One region of the Vagococcus zengguangii genome, then DNA from elsewhere that is predicted to be linked to it. Evidence: predicted binding sites of a transcription regulator. Region 1 holds the regulator's gene; each other region holds the start of a gene.
What was found. The regulator CtsR, encoded in region 1, represses protease genes until heat stress. The targets are predictions, from matches to a motif close to TTGGTCAAAAAAGGTCAAANA.
Positions count from the first base shown of each region.

Region 1 (4,455 bases):
TCAATTTTCTCATGGATGGTCATGCCATCTTTTTCGTAATCTGTTACACCAAAATAGTGAAAAGGGCACAGCATATTTTCTTTGAGCGCATCCTGCAGGCGGATTTCATAAGCGATATTGTAATCAAATAATTCAAAAATATTAAAATTATCTGTTCTTTCAGGTGTAGCTGTCATCCCTAATAAAAAGTTGGGCTTAAAATAGTTAAGCGTGCGTAAGTATGATTCAGCACCGGCTTTATGAACTTCATCAATTAGCACGTAGTCAAAATAATCCTCAGTGAACAACTGGTAGTTTTCAGGTTTTGAAATGGTTTGAATGGTCGCAAAAAGATAGTTTGCGTCAATTTCACGCGTGTTTCCTGAAAGTATTCCATAGTCACTATCAGAGCCGCCTATTATTTGTTGAAAGGATTCTTTTGCTTTAGTTAAAATCTGTTCTCGGTGAACAATGAACAGCATTTTCTTTGGTTTGTAATTTAGAACATCAAAGGCAGCCAAATAAGTTTTCCCCGTTCCTGTCGCGGAAATGATTAAGCCTTTTTGTTGACCTTCTGCACGCAATTGTTCCAAACTATCCAGTGCTTGCCGTTGCATTTTATTAGGTACAACGTAAGCTGGTTTTTCTTCAGTTAGTTCGATGGGGTGATAGTCTGATTTAAAAACTGGCTGTTCGTAATTCATCTGATACTGCTTAATCCATTCGGTAGATAAGGGAGACGCTTCATTCCACTCTTTTTCCATATGATGTGTAACTTGATGAATGATTTCCCCATGTTCGTAGGATGTTAGTTTGACGTTCCATTCGTAATTTAATTTTAAGGCACTAAGCGTTAAATTAGAGCTTCCGACAATTAACGAATGATGGGTTGTTTGTGAGAATAAGTAACCTTTAGCATGAAAACCAGCTTTATTTGAGATTCTCACATCTAAGTTAGGAATATTTAACAAATCTTCAAAGACTTTCGGCTGATTAAAAGATAAATAAGTCGATGTCAGCAAACGGCCTCCTAATCCTCGTCGATGTAAATCTGCCAGTTGCGCTTTAATGGAAGCTAATCCATCTTTTGTTATAAAAGCGATGGAGAAAAAGAAATCTTGGCAATTATCTAGTTCATTTTGAAGCGTGTTTAAAAGAAAGGTTTTATCGACGGGCTGATTGATAATTACTTCTGGGTCATAGGCAGAACCAGGAACAGTTTTGTCGATGAAAGCTTTTTTAAGTGAGCGTTCTAAAATTTCCATATAACACGTCCTTTTTACCTTATTTTGTGCTTAATTTTTCTACTGCTGGAATATCAGCGGGCGCCCAAGTTAACGTTTGAAGTTCGTTAGGATATAACCATTTAATCGCTGCATGTTCGGTTAATTGTGGTGTGCCACTGATTAAGTGACAAATAAAAGTTGTTAATGTTACAACGCCAAAGTCATATTCGTACGTAGTGGTTTCAAAAATATCTTCAGCAACATTGACGTCAATCAATAATTCTTCATTTAATTCTCTTTTTAGTGCAGCTTGTGGTGTTTCACCAGGTTCTATTTTTCCGCCAGGGAATTCCCACATTAGGCTAAGGGACATATGTTCACTGCGTTGGGCACATAATATTTTGCCCTCATTCATCAAAATTGCGCCTACTACATTGATTTGTTTCTTCATTGTATCTCGTCCTTTTTCAATTAATATAATAATTGTAACAGATCTATTCGCGTAACAAATACTTTAATTAAATAAAAAGATTTATATAGTTAGCTATTTAACAATCTCTTCATCTAATAAAGCTCTTTTCCTTTATTCCTACTTTCAAAATCTGTATAATATATATAAGGTCAAATATAGTCAAGAAGTTGGTGAGGAAAATGGATAATCAAAACATGTCCGATTTGATCGAACAGTATTTAAAAAGAATTCTGCAAGAAGAAGAGGTTGTTGAGATTCGTCGTATTGAGATGGCATCCCAATTTAGTTGTGTGCCATCGCAGATTAATTATGTTATTAAAACCCGATTCACACTGGCACAAGGCTACATGGTTGAAAGTAAACGAGGTGGCGGTGGCTATATTCGCATCCAAAGAGTACAATTAGGTCATAACGAAGATTATTTAAGTTATTTAAGTGATTTAATAACGGACCGTTTGACATATAGCGAAGCACAGGCTGTTATTGAACAGTTATACCAACAAAAATTATTAACCAAAAATGAAAGTCAATTACTACTATCCGTCGTCCATTACGATGTGATTGGTAAACAAAATGATCGAGAAGAATACGTTAGAAGTAATATTATCAAAGCAGTAATCGATCGTTTACGCTATGAAGAAAAGAGGTAATGAGGATGTTAGAATTAACAGGAAAAGCACGCCAAGTCTTAATGATTGCACAACAAGAAGCGAAACGTTTTCGTCATCAATCAGTCGGTTCAGAACATTTGCTATTGGGGCTGGTAATGGAAGAAGAAGGTGTTGCAGGTTCTATTTTAAGAAGTTACGATATTCAAGTTGAGGATATCCAACGTGAAATTAACTCACTAACGGGGTTCAATACGAACCGTTATAGTAAGGCAGTAGATTACTTGCCGTATTCACCAAGAACGAGTCAAATTATTACGTTTGCGCAAGATGAAGCCGTGCGCTTGCGTTCCCCAAAAGTCGGAACAGAGCATATTTTGTTAGGTATTTTACGTGATGATGAAATTTTAGCATCACGCATTTTACGCAACTTTGGCTTAGATTTATCAAAAGCGCGTCAAACAGTATTGAAAAAAATTGGTGCTATGGAAACTAAAGGATTTAAAGGCAAACGTTCTGCAGGTAGCAGCGAGCAAACTCTTGATTCTAAGACACCAACTCTTGATGCTTTAGCGCGTGATCTTACCAATTTAGCACGTGAAGGCGGACTAGATCCGGTCTTAGGTCGTGAAAAAGAAGTCAAACGTTTGATTCAAATTTTGAGTCGTCGTACAAAAAATAATCCAGTCTTAGTCGGGGAACCAGGTGTGGGTAAGACGGCTATCGCCGAAGGATTAGCGCAAAAAATCGTTAACGGTCAAGTGCCGGAAGATATGTTTGAAAAACGTTTGATGATGCTAGATATGGGCGCAGTGGTAGCTGGTACTAAATACCGTGGCGAATTTGAAGAACGCATGAAACAGTTAGTGTCTGAAATTTATGTGGATGGTAATGTGATTTTATTCATTGATGAATTACATACATTAATTGGTGCTGGGGGCGCAGAAGGAGCGATTGATGCGTCAAACATCTTGAAGCCAGCTTTAGCGCGTGGTGAAATCCAAACAATTGGTGCGACTACGTTAGAAGAGTATCAAAAATATATCGAAAAAGATTCTGCCTTTGAGCGTCGTTTTGCTAAAATTCAAGTTGATGAACCAACACCTGAAGAAGCGCTAGAAATCTTGAAAGGTATTCGTCCAAAATACGAAGAACATCACAAAGTAGCTATCACAGATGAGGCCCTATCTGAAGCAGTTAACTTATCTGTTCGCTACATTAGTGGCCGTCAATTGCCAGATAAAGCGATTGATTTAATTGACGAAAGTGCGGCTAAAGTTCGTTTGAGTCACACAACGAAGGTGACGCCGTTAATGCGCGCTAAAAATAAATTAGCTGAGATTCGTGAAGCGAAAGAACTGGCGATTTTAGAACAAAATTTTGAAGAGGCATCAAAATTACGTAAGCAAGAAAAACGTCAAGAAGAAAAAATTGTGAAGCTAGAGGCAGAACAATTAAGCGACACGCCTAACTATCAAAAATCAGTCACAGATTTAGATATCGGTGAAGTGATTTCTCTATGGACCGGTATTCCGTTACAACAATTGGAGAAAAAAGAAAGCGAACGTCTATTAGAACTTGAAAAAGAGCTGCACAAACGTGTAGTAGGCCAAGACGAAGCGGTTGTAGCAGTTTCTAAAGCAATTCGTCGTGCACGTAGTGGATTGAAAGATCCAAAACGTCCGATCGGTTCATTCATGTTCTTAGGCCCAACCGGTGTGGGGAAAACGGAATTAGCCAAAGCGTTAGCTGAAGCGGTATTTGGAGCCGAAGATGCTTTAATTCGTGTCGATATGTCAGAATTTATGGAAAAACATTCGACTAGCCGTTTAATTGGTTCACCTCCAGGCTATGTTGGGTATGATGAAGGCGGACAGTTAACGGAAAAAATTCGTCAAAAACCTTATTCAGTCATTTTGTTTGATGAAGTTGAAAAAGCACATCCAGATATTTTCAATGTCTTACTTCAAGTGTTGGACGATGGCCACTTAACGGATACCAAAGGGCGTAAAGTTGATTTCCGTAATACGATTATCATTATGACCTCTAATATCGGGGCGACGGCGCTAAAAGAAGAAAAATTTGTCGGATTTAACGCCACAGACTTGAGCGCTGATCATAAAGCCATGTCTAGTCGTATGATGGAAGAATTGAAGAAGGCTTTCCGACC
Region 1 is NZ_CP039712.1:183,855-188,309, forward strand. It holds gene FA707_RS00915 (DEAD/DEAH box helicase) at 1-1,244, opposite strand, end outside; gene FA707_RS00920 ((deoxy)nucleoside triphosphate pyrophosphohydrolase) at 1,264-1,656, opposite strand; gene FA707_RS00925 (CtsR family transcriptional regulator) at 1,857-2,327, shown strand; gene FA707_RS00930 (ATP-dependent Clp protease ATP-binding subunit) at 2,333-4,455, shown strand, end outside.

Region 2 (4,455 bases), 420 kb from region 1:
ATAAGCTAACGGCAGCTTCGATTGCAGCGTCATCGTATTTAACATGATGATAGTCTTCGTATCGTTTTTGAATTCCTTTTAGAATTTCTAAGGTTTGTTCAGGGGTCGGTTCATCTACTCGAACAGGTTGTAGACGGCGTTCTAAGGCAGCATCTTTTTCGATTAAACGATACTCTGCTAGAGTAGTTGCACCTACCAGTTGAAGTTTGCCACGAGCAAGGGCTGGTTTTAATATGTTGCCGGCATCCATACTACCGTCACCTGCTGAACCTGCACCGACTATTTCATGAATCTCATCGATAAACAAAATGACGTTTTGATTTGCTTCGACTTCATCCATTAATTGTTTCATGCGTTCTTCAAATTGACCACGGATACCAGTTCCTTGCACTAATGATACGACATCTAATTGAATAACTTCTTTATCTTGTAGTTTTTGAGGGACTTCGTTATTAATGATTTTTAATGCTAATCCTTCAACTACGGCAGTTTTACCGACACCAGGTTCGCCGATTAAGACAGGGTTATTTTTTGTTCTTCTATTTAATATCTCGATGACGCGCGTAATTTCTTCGTCACGGCCAATAACTGGATCAATTCGACCTTGGCGCGCTTCTTCGGTCAAGTTAAGACCATATTCAGCCAAAAGACTTTGATTTTGTCCAGGACCTTGCGGTGGTTGACCAGGCGCTTGGTTTTGAGTAGGAGGCGTTTGACGTATATTACTTTGATTGAATTGTTGTGACAGTGCACGGTACCAATCATCAATTGAACTAAAACCATAAGGGTCCTTATTCATCGTTGGTGGCATGGTAGTGTTCGCTTGATTTAATTCACGATAACATTTTTGACATAGATATACTTTGTTTGTTTGACTCCCTGTCATAATTGAAAGGGTGATGGTTGCTTGATTTTGTTTACAGTTTTGGCAAAGCATAAGTGTCACATCCTTTTTTTGAAATAGAGATCAGAAGGTTAATTGACCTTTTTTGACCTTTGAAATAATTATACTGACTAAAGAATAAAATTTCAAGAATTAGGCCTTTGGATGAAAGTTTGAAAATAAGATAATTAACAAATAGAGATAAAATGTAAATAAGTTATGTTAATTTCATGAAAATTTCACAAAATAACCTTAAATATAAATTTTTTGTTAATCCTGTCAAAACTAATGTATGAAAGCGGTTTAATCACGATAAAAAAGTTGTAAGGATTCAAAAAAAATGGTAATGTTAACAATTGAAAGGGATATTATTGAGCAATTGAAAATATCCCCAAAAAAATTGTTGAAGACAAAGGAGAACGAACAATTATGGAAAAAAAAGAATTTCACATTATCGCTGATACAGGAATCCACGCTCGTCCAGCTACTTTATTAGTACAAGCTGCAAGCAAATTCACTTCTGATATCAACTTAGAGTACAAAGGTAAAGCAGTAAACTTAAAATCAATCATGGGCGTTATGTCTTTAGGTGTTGGCCAAGGTGCTGATATCGCTATCACTGCTGAAGGTGCTGACGAAGTAGAAGCTATCGCTGCAATCGCTGAAGCAATGCAAAAAGAAGGTTTATCTGAATAATGTCTGAGATGTTAAAAGGTATCGGAGCTAGTGATGGTGTAGCTGTTGCTAAGGCTTATATGTTAATCGAACCTGATTTATCTTTTACTAAAACAACAGTTGAAGATTCTGAAGGAGAAGTTAGCCGCTTAAAAGCTGCTTTAGCAAAAGCAACAGAAGAAATCACTGCTATTCGTGAAAAAGCCGCTGCAACATTAGGTGAAGAAGAAGCGCAAGTTTTCGATGCTCACTTAATGGTATTAGCAGACCCAGAAATGGTTGGTGCTGTTGAATCAAACATTAATGATAACAAAGTTAATGCTGAATCAGCGCTTAAAGAAGTAACTGATATGTTTATCACTATGTTTGAATCTATGGAAGATAACCCATACATGCAAGAACGTGCTGCTGATATTAAAGACGTTACTAAACGTGTCATTAGTCACTTATTAAATGTTAAATTACCAAACCCATCAATGATTGATGAAGAGGTTATCGTGATCGCTCACGACTTAACACCAAGTGATACAGCACAATTAGACCGTCGTTTTGTTAAAGCATTCGTTACAAATATTGGTGGTAGAACATCTCACTCAGCTATTATGGCTCGTTCTTTAGAAATTCCTGCAGTCGTAGGTACGATGGAAATTACTAATTCAGTAGTTGAAGATCAACTATTAGCTGTTAACGGTATTACGGGTGAAGTTATCGTTGAACCAACGGAAGAAGAACAAGCAGTTGTTAATAAAGCTGGTGAAGAATATGCTGCAATGAAAGCTGAATGGGACAAACTAAAAGATGCTCAAACAGTAACAGCTGACGGCAAACACTTTGAATTAGCTGCTAATATTGGAACACCTAAAGATTTAGAAGGTGTTAACAATAACGGTGGTGAAGCAGTTGGTTTATACCGTACTGAATTCTTATACATGGATTCTCCTGAATTACCATCTGAAGATGCTCAATTTGAAGCATACAAAGCGGTATTAGAAGGAATGAACGGCAAACCAGTTGTGGTTCGTACAATGGATATTGGTGGAGATAAAGAATTACCTTACTTACCATTACCACACGAAATGAACCCATTCTTAGGTTACCGTGCATTACGTATTTCATTAGTAGAAGATGATATGTTTAGAACACAATTACGTGCTTTATTACGTGCATCTGTATACGGTCAATTACGTATTATGTTCCCAATGGTTGCAACCTTAAAAGAGTTCCGTGCTGCTAAAGCAATGCTTGATGAAGAAAAAGCTAAATTGATTGCTGACGGTGTCGCTGTTGCAGATGATATCCAAGTGGGTATCATGATTGAAATTCCTGCAGCTGCAGTTATCGCTGATAAATTTGCAAAAGAAGTTGACTTCTTCTCAGTAGGAACAAACGATTTAATCCAATATACTATGGCGGCAGACCGTATGAACGAACGCGTTTCTTACCTATACCAACCATATAACCCATCAATCTTACGTTTAATTAAACACGTAATCGATTCAGCACATGCTGAAGGTAAATGGGCTGGTATGTGTGGTGAGATGGCTGGCGATCAAACAGCTGTTCCTTTATTAGTAGGTTTAGGATTAGATGAGTTCTCTATGAGCGCAACAAGTATCTTAAAAACACGTAGCTTAATGAAACGTTTAGATTCAACTAAGATGGCTGAATTAGCTGACAAAGCAATCAATGATTGTGACACAGCTGAAGAAGTTGTTGCTTTAGTTGAAGAATATACTCAGTAATTAAATTAAACTCGAAGATCAATTTGATCTTCGGGTTTTTTGTTTATTTCATATTTTGAATTTGGTAGGTCAAATTTGAGTTTTCTTAATGCATAATTGAACTATTGTGAATGGGAATCTTGTGATATTCTGAGATTGTTCGAAGTAATTCTAATAGGGATAGGTCATTGGAGTTATTTTTAAAAAGGGTTACGCTTGTTATTGTCTGATAACAGGGGTAGCAAAAATAAAAAGGTTATTCATATAAAAAAAGCTTTCGAGTCCTTTAAGGGGGCTTGAAAGCTTTTTTGCCCTACAAAAACATAATAAATACAACGTTAGACTGAGGCTTTTAGTACTAGATATGGTATATTAGATTTAATAAATTATCGGATGAATAGGTTGTTAACTTGGTATGATTGAATAGAGATTGTGGGGGTTTATAATGAAGGTGGGTATTTTTACTGATACATACTTTCCGCAAATAAGCGGAGTATCGACATCAGTCAAAACATTAAAAGGAGAGCTTGAGCAGTTAGGGCATGAGGTTATTATTTTTACAACAACTGACCCTCATGCTATAGATGACGAACCAGACATTGTTCGTTTGCCAAGTATTCCATTTATTTCATTTAAAGATAGAAGGATGGTCATTCGTGGGTTGATTCATGCTTATGAAGTTGCCAAAGACTATCAATTAGAGTTGGTTCATACGCAAACCGAGTTTGGAGTAGGATTATTAGGTAAATTTGTGGCAAGGAAATTGAATATTCCTATTATTCATACATATCACACCATGTACGAAGATTACTTGCATTATATCGCGAAAGGTATCATTGTCCGTCCGCAACATGTTCGAATTATGACACGTAAGTTTTGTCACCATCTTGATGGAGTGGTTTGTCCTAGCCAACGTGTTGAAAACAAGTTACATGAATACGATATTAACTTGCCAATGAGAATAATACCGACGGGGATTGATTTAAAGCAATTTAGTTCCAATTCTTTAGATTGCGTGAGTTTTCGACAACAATTAGGGATTGCTGAAGATAAGACTATCTTATTGTCGTTAAGTCGCTTATCTTATGAAAAAAATATTCAAGCAATTATTCACGGGATGCCAGAGATTGTTGCTGCGAATAAGACCAATCATTTAGTAGTGGCTGGTGATGGTCC
Region 2 is NZ_CP039712.1:600,205-604,659, forward strand. It holds gene FA707_RS02870 (ATP-dependent Clp protease ATP-binding subunit) at 1-937, opposite strand, end outside; gene FA707_RS02875 (phosphocarrier protein HPr) at 1,313-1,579, shown strand; gene ptsP (phosphoenolpyruvate--protein phosphotransferase) at 1,579-3,300, shown strand; gene FA707_RS02885 (glycosyltransferase family 4 protein) at 3,725-4,455, shown strand, end outside.
Region 2: FA707_RS02870 (ATP-dependent Clp protease ATP-binding subunit) is a predicted target of CtsR. The motif match lies at 977-997, and genes of this name have one in related genera.

Region 3 (4,455 bases), 640 kb from region 1:
TCTGTCAATTTTACCTGGCTATAAGAAAGAAGGTAAAACGAGCTTAACAATTGCGATTGGTTGTACAGGTGGCCAACACCGTTCGGTAGCTTTAACTGAGCGCTTAGCCAAAGATATTAAAGAAACGGAGCTTTATCCGGTCAATATTACTCACCGTGATAAAGGTAAACGCAAAGAGTCGGTGAACCGTTCATGAGAACTTATCGAATCAATAAGCCCAAAATTGTAGTGATTGGTGGCGGAACAGGTTTACCTGTTATTTTACGTGGTTTAAAAAACCAAGGAGCTGATATTACCGCTATCGTAACGGTCGCTGATGATGGCGGCAGTAGCGGTTCCTTACGCGACACGATTAAAATGGCACCACCCGGGGATTTACGCAACGTACTAGTATCGCTATCTGAAATGCCCAAACTTTATGAAGATTTGTTCCAATATCGTTTTAAAAAAGAAGATGATTTTCTAGCCAATCATTCGGTCGGTAATTTGATTATTGCCGCCTTATCAGAAATGCGTGGTAGCATGTATGAAGCAGTTCGGCTGTTAGGCAAAATAATGCAAGTGGATGGCAATGTTTATCCAGTTTCGGAAAAATCATTAACGTTACATGCCGAGTTCGATGACGGGACGTGTGTTGAAGGTGAATCGAGCATCGCGAAGCATCGTGGAAATATTGAACGTGTCTATGTGAAGAACGCCTATGACGAAGAACAACCACAGGCGGCTAGAAAGGTCGTACAAGCGATTTTGAATGCTGATATGATTGTGCTTGGACCTGGAAGCTTATTCACAAGCATTTTGCCTAATTTGATGGTCAAAGAAGTCGGTGAGGCACTAAAACAAACAAAAGCTGAAATTGTTTATATTTGTAATATTATGACCCAAAAAGGTGAGACGGAACATTTCTCAGATGCTAACCATGTTCAAGTGTTGCATAAACATTTAGGTCATAAATTTATCGACACTGTGATTGTTAATATTCAGACTGTGCCTGAAAATTATATTGATAATGAAAAGTATGATGAGTATCTAGTTCAGGTGACGCACGATTTTAAAGCTTTAAGAGAAGAAGGATGTCGCGTGATTTCAGCCGATTTATTAAAACTAGAAAATGCCAGTGTTTTCCATGACTCGGATAAAGTTGTGACAGAATTATTTACGATTTTATATGATCGTAAGCAAAAATAAGGAGTGAGAGTGAATGTCTTTTGCCTCAGATGTAAAAAAAGAATTGACGACGTTGGACGTTCATCGAGAATCAGCCAAGGCTGAACTTGCTGCATTAATTCGGATGAATGGGGCGGTTTCTATCGCTAATCGTCATTTCGTCTTAAATGTTCAAACCGAAAATGCAGCGATTTCAAGACGAATCTATACGTTACTCCGCGATCACTATGATGTCCAAGCTGAGTTTATTGTACGCCGTAAGATGAAATTGAAGAAGAACAACATCTACATTGTTCGTTTAAAGCAAGATACACAGGCGGTTTTAATGGATTTGGATATTTTTGATGACTACGGTTTATCCGATCAAATTTCTGAGATGATTATCGGAAATAACGAACGGATGAAAGCTTACTTACGCGGTGGTTTCTTAGCGGGTGGTTCGGTTAATAATCCTGAAACAAGTCGTTATCATTTAGAAATCTACTCGCTGTATGAAAATCATAGTCGAGAGTTGCAAGAGATGATGAGCTATTTTAATTTAAATGCAAAAACGTTAAGTCGTCGTAATGGTTATATTACTTATTTAAAAGGTGCTGAAGATATTTCGGATTTTTTAACCTTGATTGGTGCGACAACGAGTATGTTGAAATTTGAAGATGTTCGGATTGTGAGAGATATGCGTAATTCGGTAAATCGTCTGGTTAACTGTGAGACAGCTAATATGTCTAAAACCATTGATGCTGCAACCAAACAAATTGAAGCCATTGAATATATTGAGGCACAAGTTGGTCTAGAAACACTTAATCATAAGTTAAGAGAAGTGGCAGAATTGCGTATATTGCACCCGGAGATTAGTTTGAAAGAACTCGGTGAAATTGCACCATCTGGTCCGATTTCGAAATCAGGCGTTAACCATCGCATTCGTAAAATTCTAGAATATGCTGATAAATTACGTGAAGGATTCATATGATAATAAAGAGGCTGTGACTCCACTTGTTGTGGTCACAGCCTCTTTATTAAGATTATTTATTTGCGATACTTGTTGGTTAATTGTTTTAGTTCCACTTTGCGATCTTCTATCATCTCATTTAGTTGATCTGAAAATTGTTCGAACACCTCACGTCCGCTTTGATAAATATAAGCGCCTTCTGATCGGATGACTTTTGGATCTAAAACCACTTTACGTTGCGCAATATTTTTGAAAAACTCTTCTACTAAAAAAGTAGGTAAATAGTAATGATTTTGTGCGCAAAAACTTTGGATGTAAATAAAATCATCAATTGAAATTTTTACATCGTCGAATTTCACTGCACGTTCATAATCACTAAGTAAGGCACTCTCTCTAATTTCAATATCCCGTTTTTGAAGAACTTCGTTGATTTTTTTATTTAATAAGACCAAAATATCGATTTCTTTCATTTTATTTTTTATCTCTTCACGACGATCAATTTCTGATAAAAATTGTCGAATACTAATTTTTACAGCAATAATCGCGATAAATGCGCCAATTAATACCCCTAATAATTCTGTCATTGTACAACCTCCCCATAATTCTAGTATAAATATATCAAAGATTAAGAGAAACTAAAAGACAAACCTAATTATTGACCAAAATTGACCTTTAGAGTAAACTTTATTTATCAAATGAATGTATTATGTTACAATTAGAAGAAAGATAAATCTAGGAGGAACGAATATGAACTTAATTCCAACAGTCATTGAACAATCATCACGAGGTGAAAGAGCCTACGATATTTATTCGCGTTTATTAAAAGACCGCATCATTATGTTAAGTGGCCCGATTGATGATAACGTGGCAAACTCTGTGATTGCGCAATTATTATTTTTAGACGCACAAGATTCAGAAAAAGATATCTATTTATACATCAACTCACCAGGGGGGAGTGTTTCAGCTGGTTTAGCAATTTTTGATACAATGAACTTTGTTAAAGCGGATGTCCAAACCATCGTATTAGGGATGGCAGCCTCAATGGGTAGTTTCTTATTAGCAGCCGGAGCTAAAGGTAAACGTTATGCGTTACCAAATGCTGAAATTATGATTCACCAACCACTTGGCGGTGCACAAGGTCAAGCAACTGAAATCGAAATCGCAGCTCGTCATATTTTAAATACGCGTGAACGCTTAAACCGTATTTTATCAGAACGTACGGGACAACCAATTGAAATTATCGAAAAAGATACAGATCGCGATAACTTCATGTCAGCAGAACAAGCAAAAGAATATGGTTTAGTCGATGAAATTATGGAAAGTAGCAAAAATCTAAAAGCATAGGACGTGAGTATAGTGGAGAACATTCAACCAGCATTAACCAATGAAATCGGTATTCGTTTAGGTAATTCCGATGCGCCTGTTGTCGTCAAAGAGTATGTGAATCTACGTTGTCCATTTTGTTTGAAATGGTTTGAAGATTCTAAAGAAACCTATGCACAATTGATTGCTGAGGGAAAAGTCCAACGCATTATCAAATTATTTAATAAAGAAAAATTTGGTTTACATTATGCAAATGCTATGCATGATTTTGTACCAAAGAATGGTACTTACGAAGAAACAATCGAGGTTTTAGATGCCATTTATCATTCACAACAAGAATGGGGACCAATGGATCGAGAAGTCAGTCTAGGGGACGTTTGTGATTATGCTGAAAATCGTTTAGGATTAGTGAAGGATGCTGACGAAGCGATGCAAGCAGCAATTCTAGAAGAAACTACAGCAGCCGGAATACGTTTTATTCCAACGATGATTATTGGTGAACATGTATTTGATCAAAAAATCTCTCAAGAAGAATTTGTAGAATTGATTAACAAAGCGTTATAACAATGGTTAGCAAAAACGGGATGTGACCTATATAGTGTCGCATCCCTTTCTTTATTTTTTATATAGGAGGGGTGTGGTGAGTATGGATATTAAGATCGCATCGAGTGAGCAATTTGAGATAATTCATTCTATAATGGAACAGGCTGCACGTCGGATTAAAGACAAAGGATCGACGCAATGGGCCCATGTTTTACATGGTGCAGAGGCGGGTAGTCTAAAAGATCACCTACACAAACATGAAGTGTATATAGGAATTGTATCAGATGAAATTGTTGCCTTTTGTTATTTGACACCAACCGCGAGCCAATGGGATGAAACGTTGTGGGAGGATGTGACGGTAGAATCCACGGCGAACGTTTACTATTTGCATAAGTTAGCTTTGAAACAAGGTTGGACAGGTCAAAGGATAGCGGACAAATTTTTAATAGGTCTTCAACAGAAGATTAGCGAGA
Region 3 is NZ_CP039712.1:822,346-826,800, forward strand. It holds gene rapZ (RNase adapter RapZ) at 1-196, shown strand, start outside; gene mgfK (gluconeogenesis morphogenetic factor MgfK) at 193-1,188, shown strand; gene whiA (DNA-binding protein WhiA) at 1,202-2,137, shown strand; gene FA707_RS03920 (hypothetical protein) at 2,194-2,700, opposite strand; gene clpP (ATP-dependent Clp endopeptidase proteolytic subunit ClpP) at 2,864-3,460, shown strand; gene FA707_RS03930 (thioredoxin domain-containing protein) at 3,473-4,003, shown strand; gene FA707_RS03935 (hypothetical protein) at 4,086-4,455, shown strand, end outside.
Region 3: clpP (ATP-dependent Clp endopeptidase proteolytic subunit ClpP) is a predicted target of CtsR. The motif match lies at 2,769-2,789, and genes of this name have one in related genera.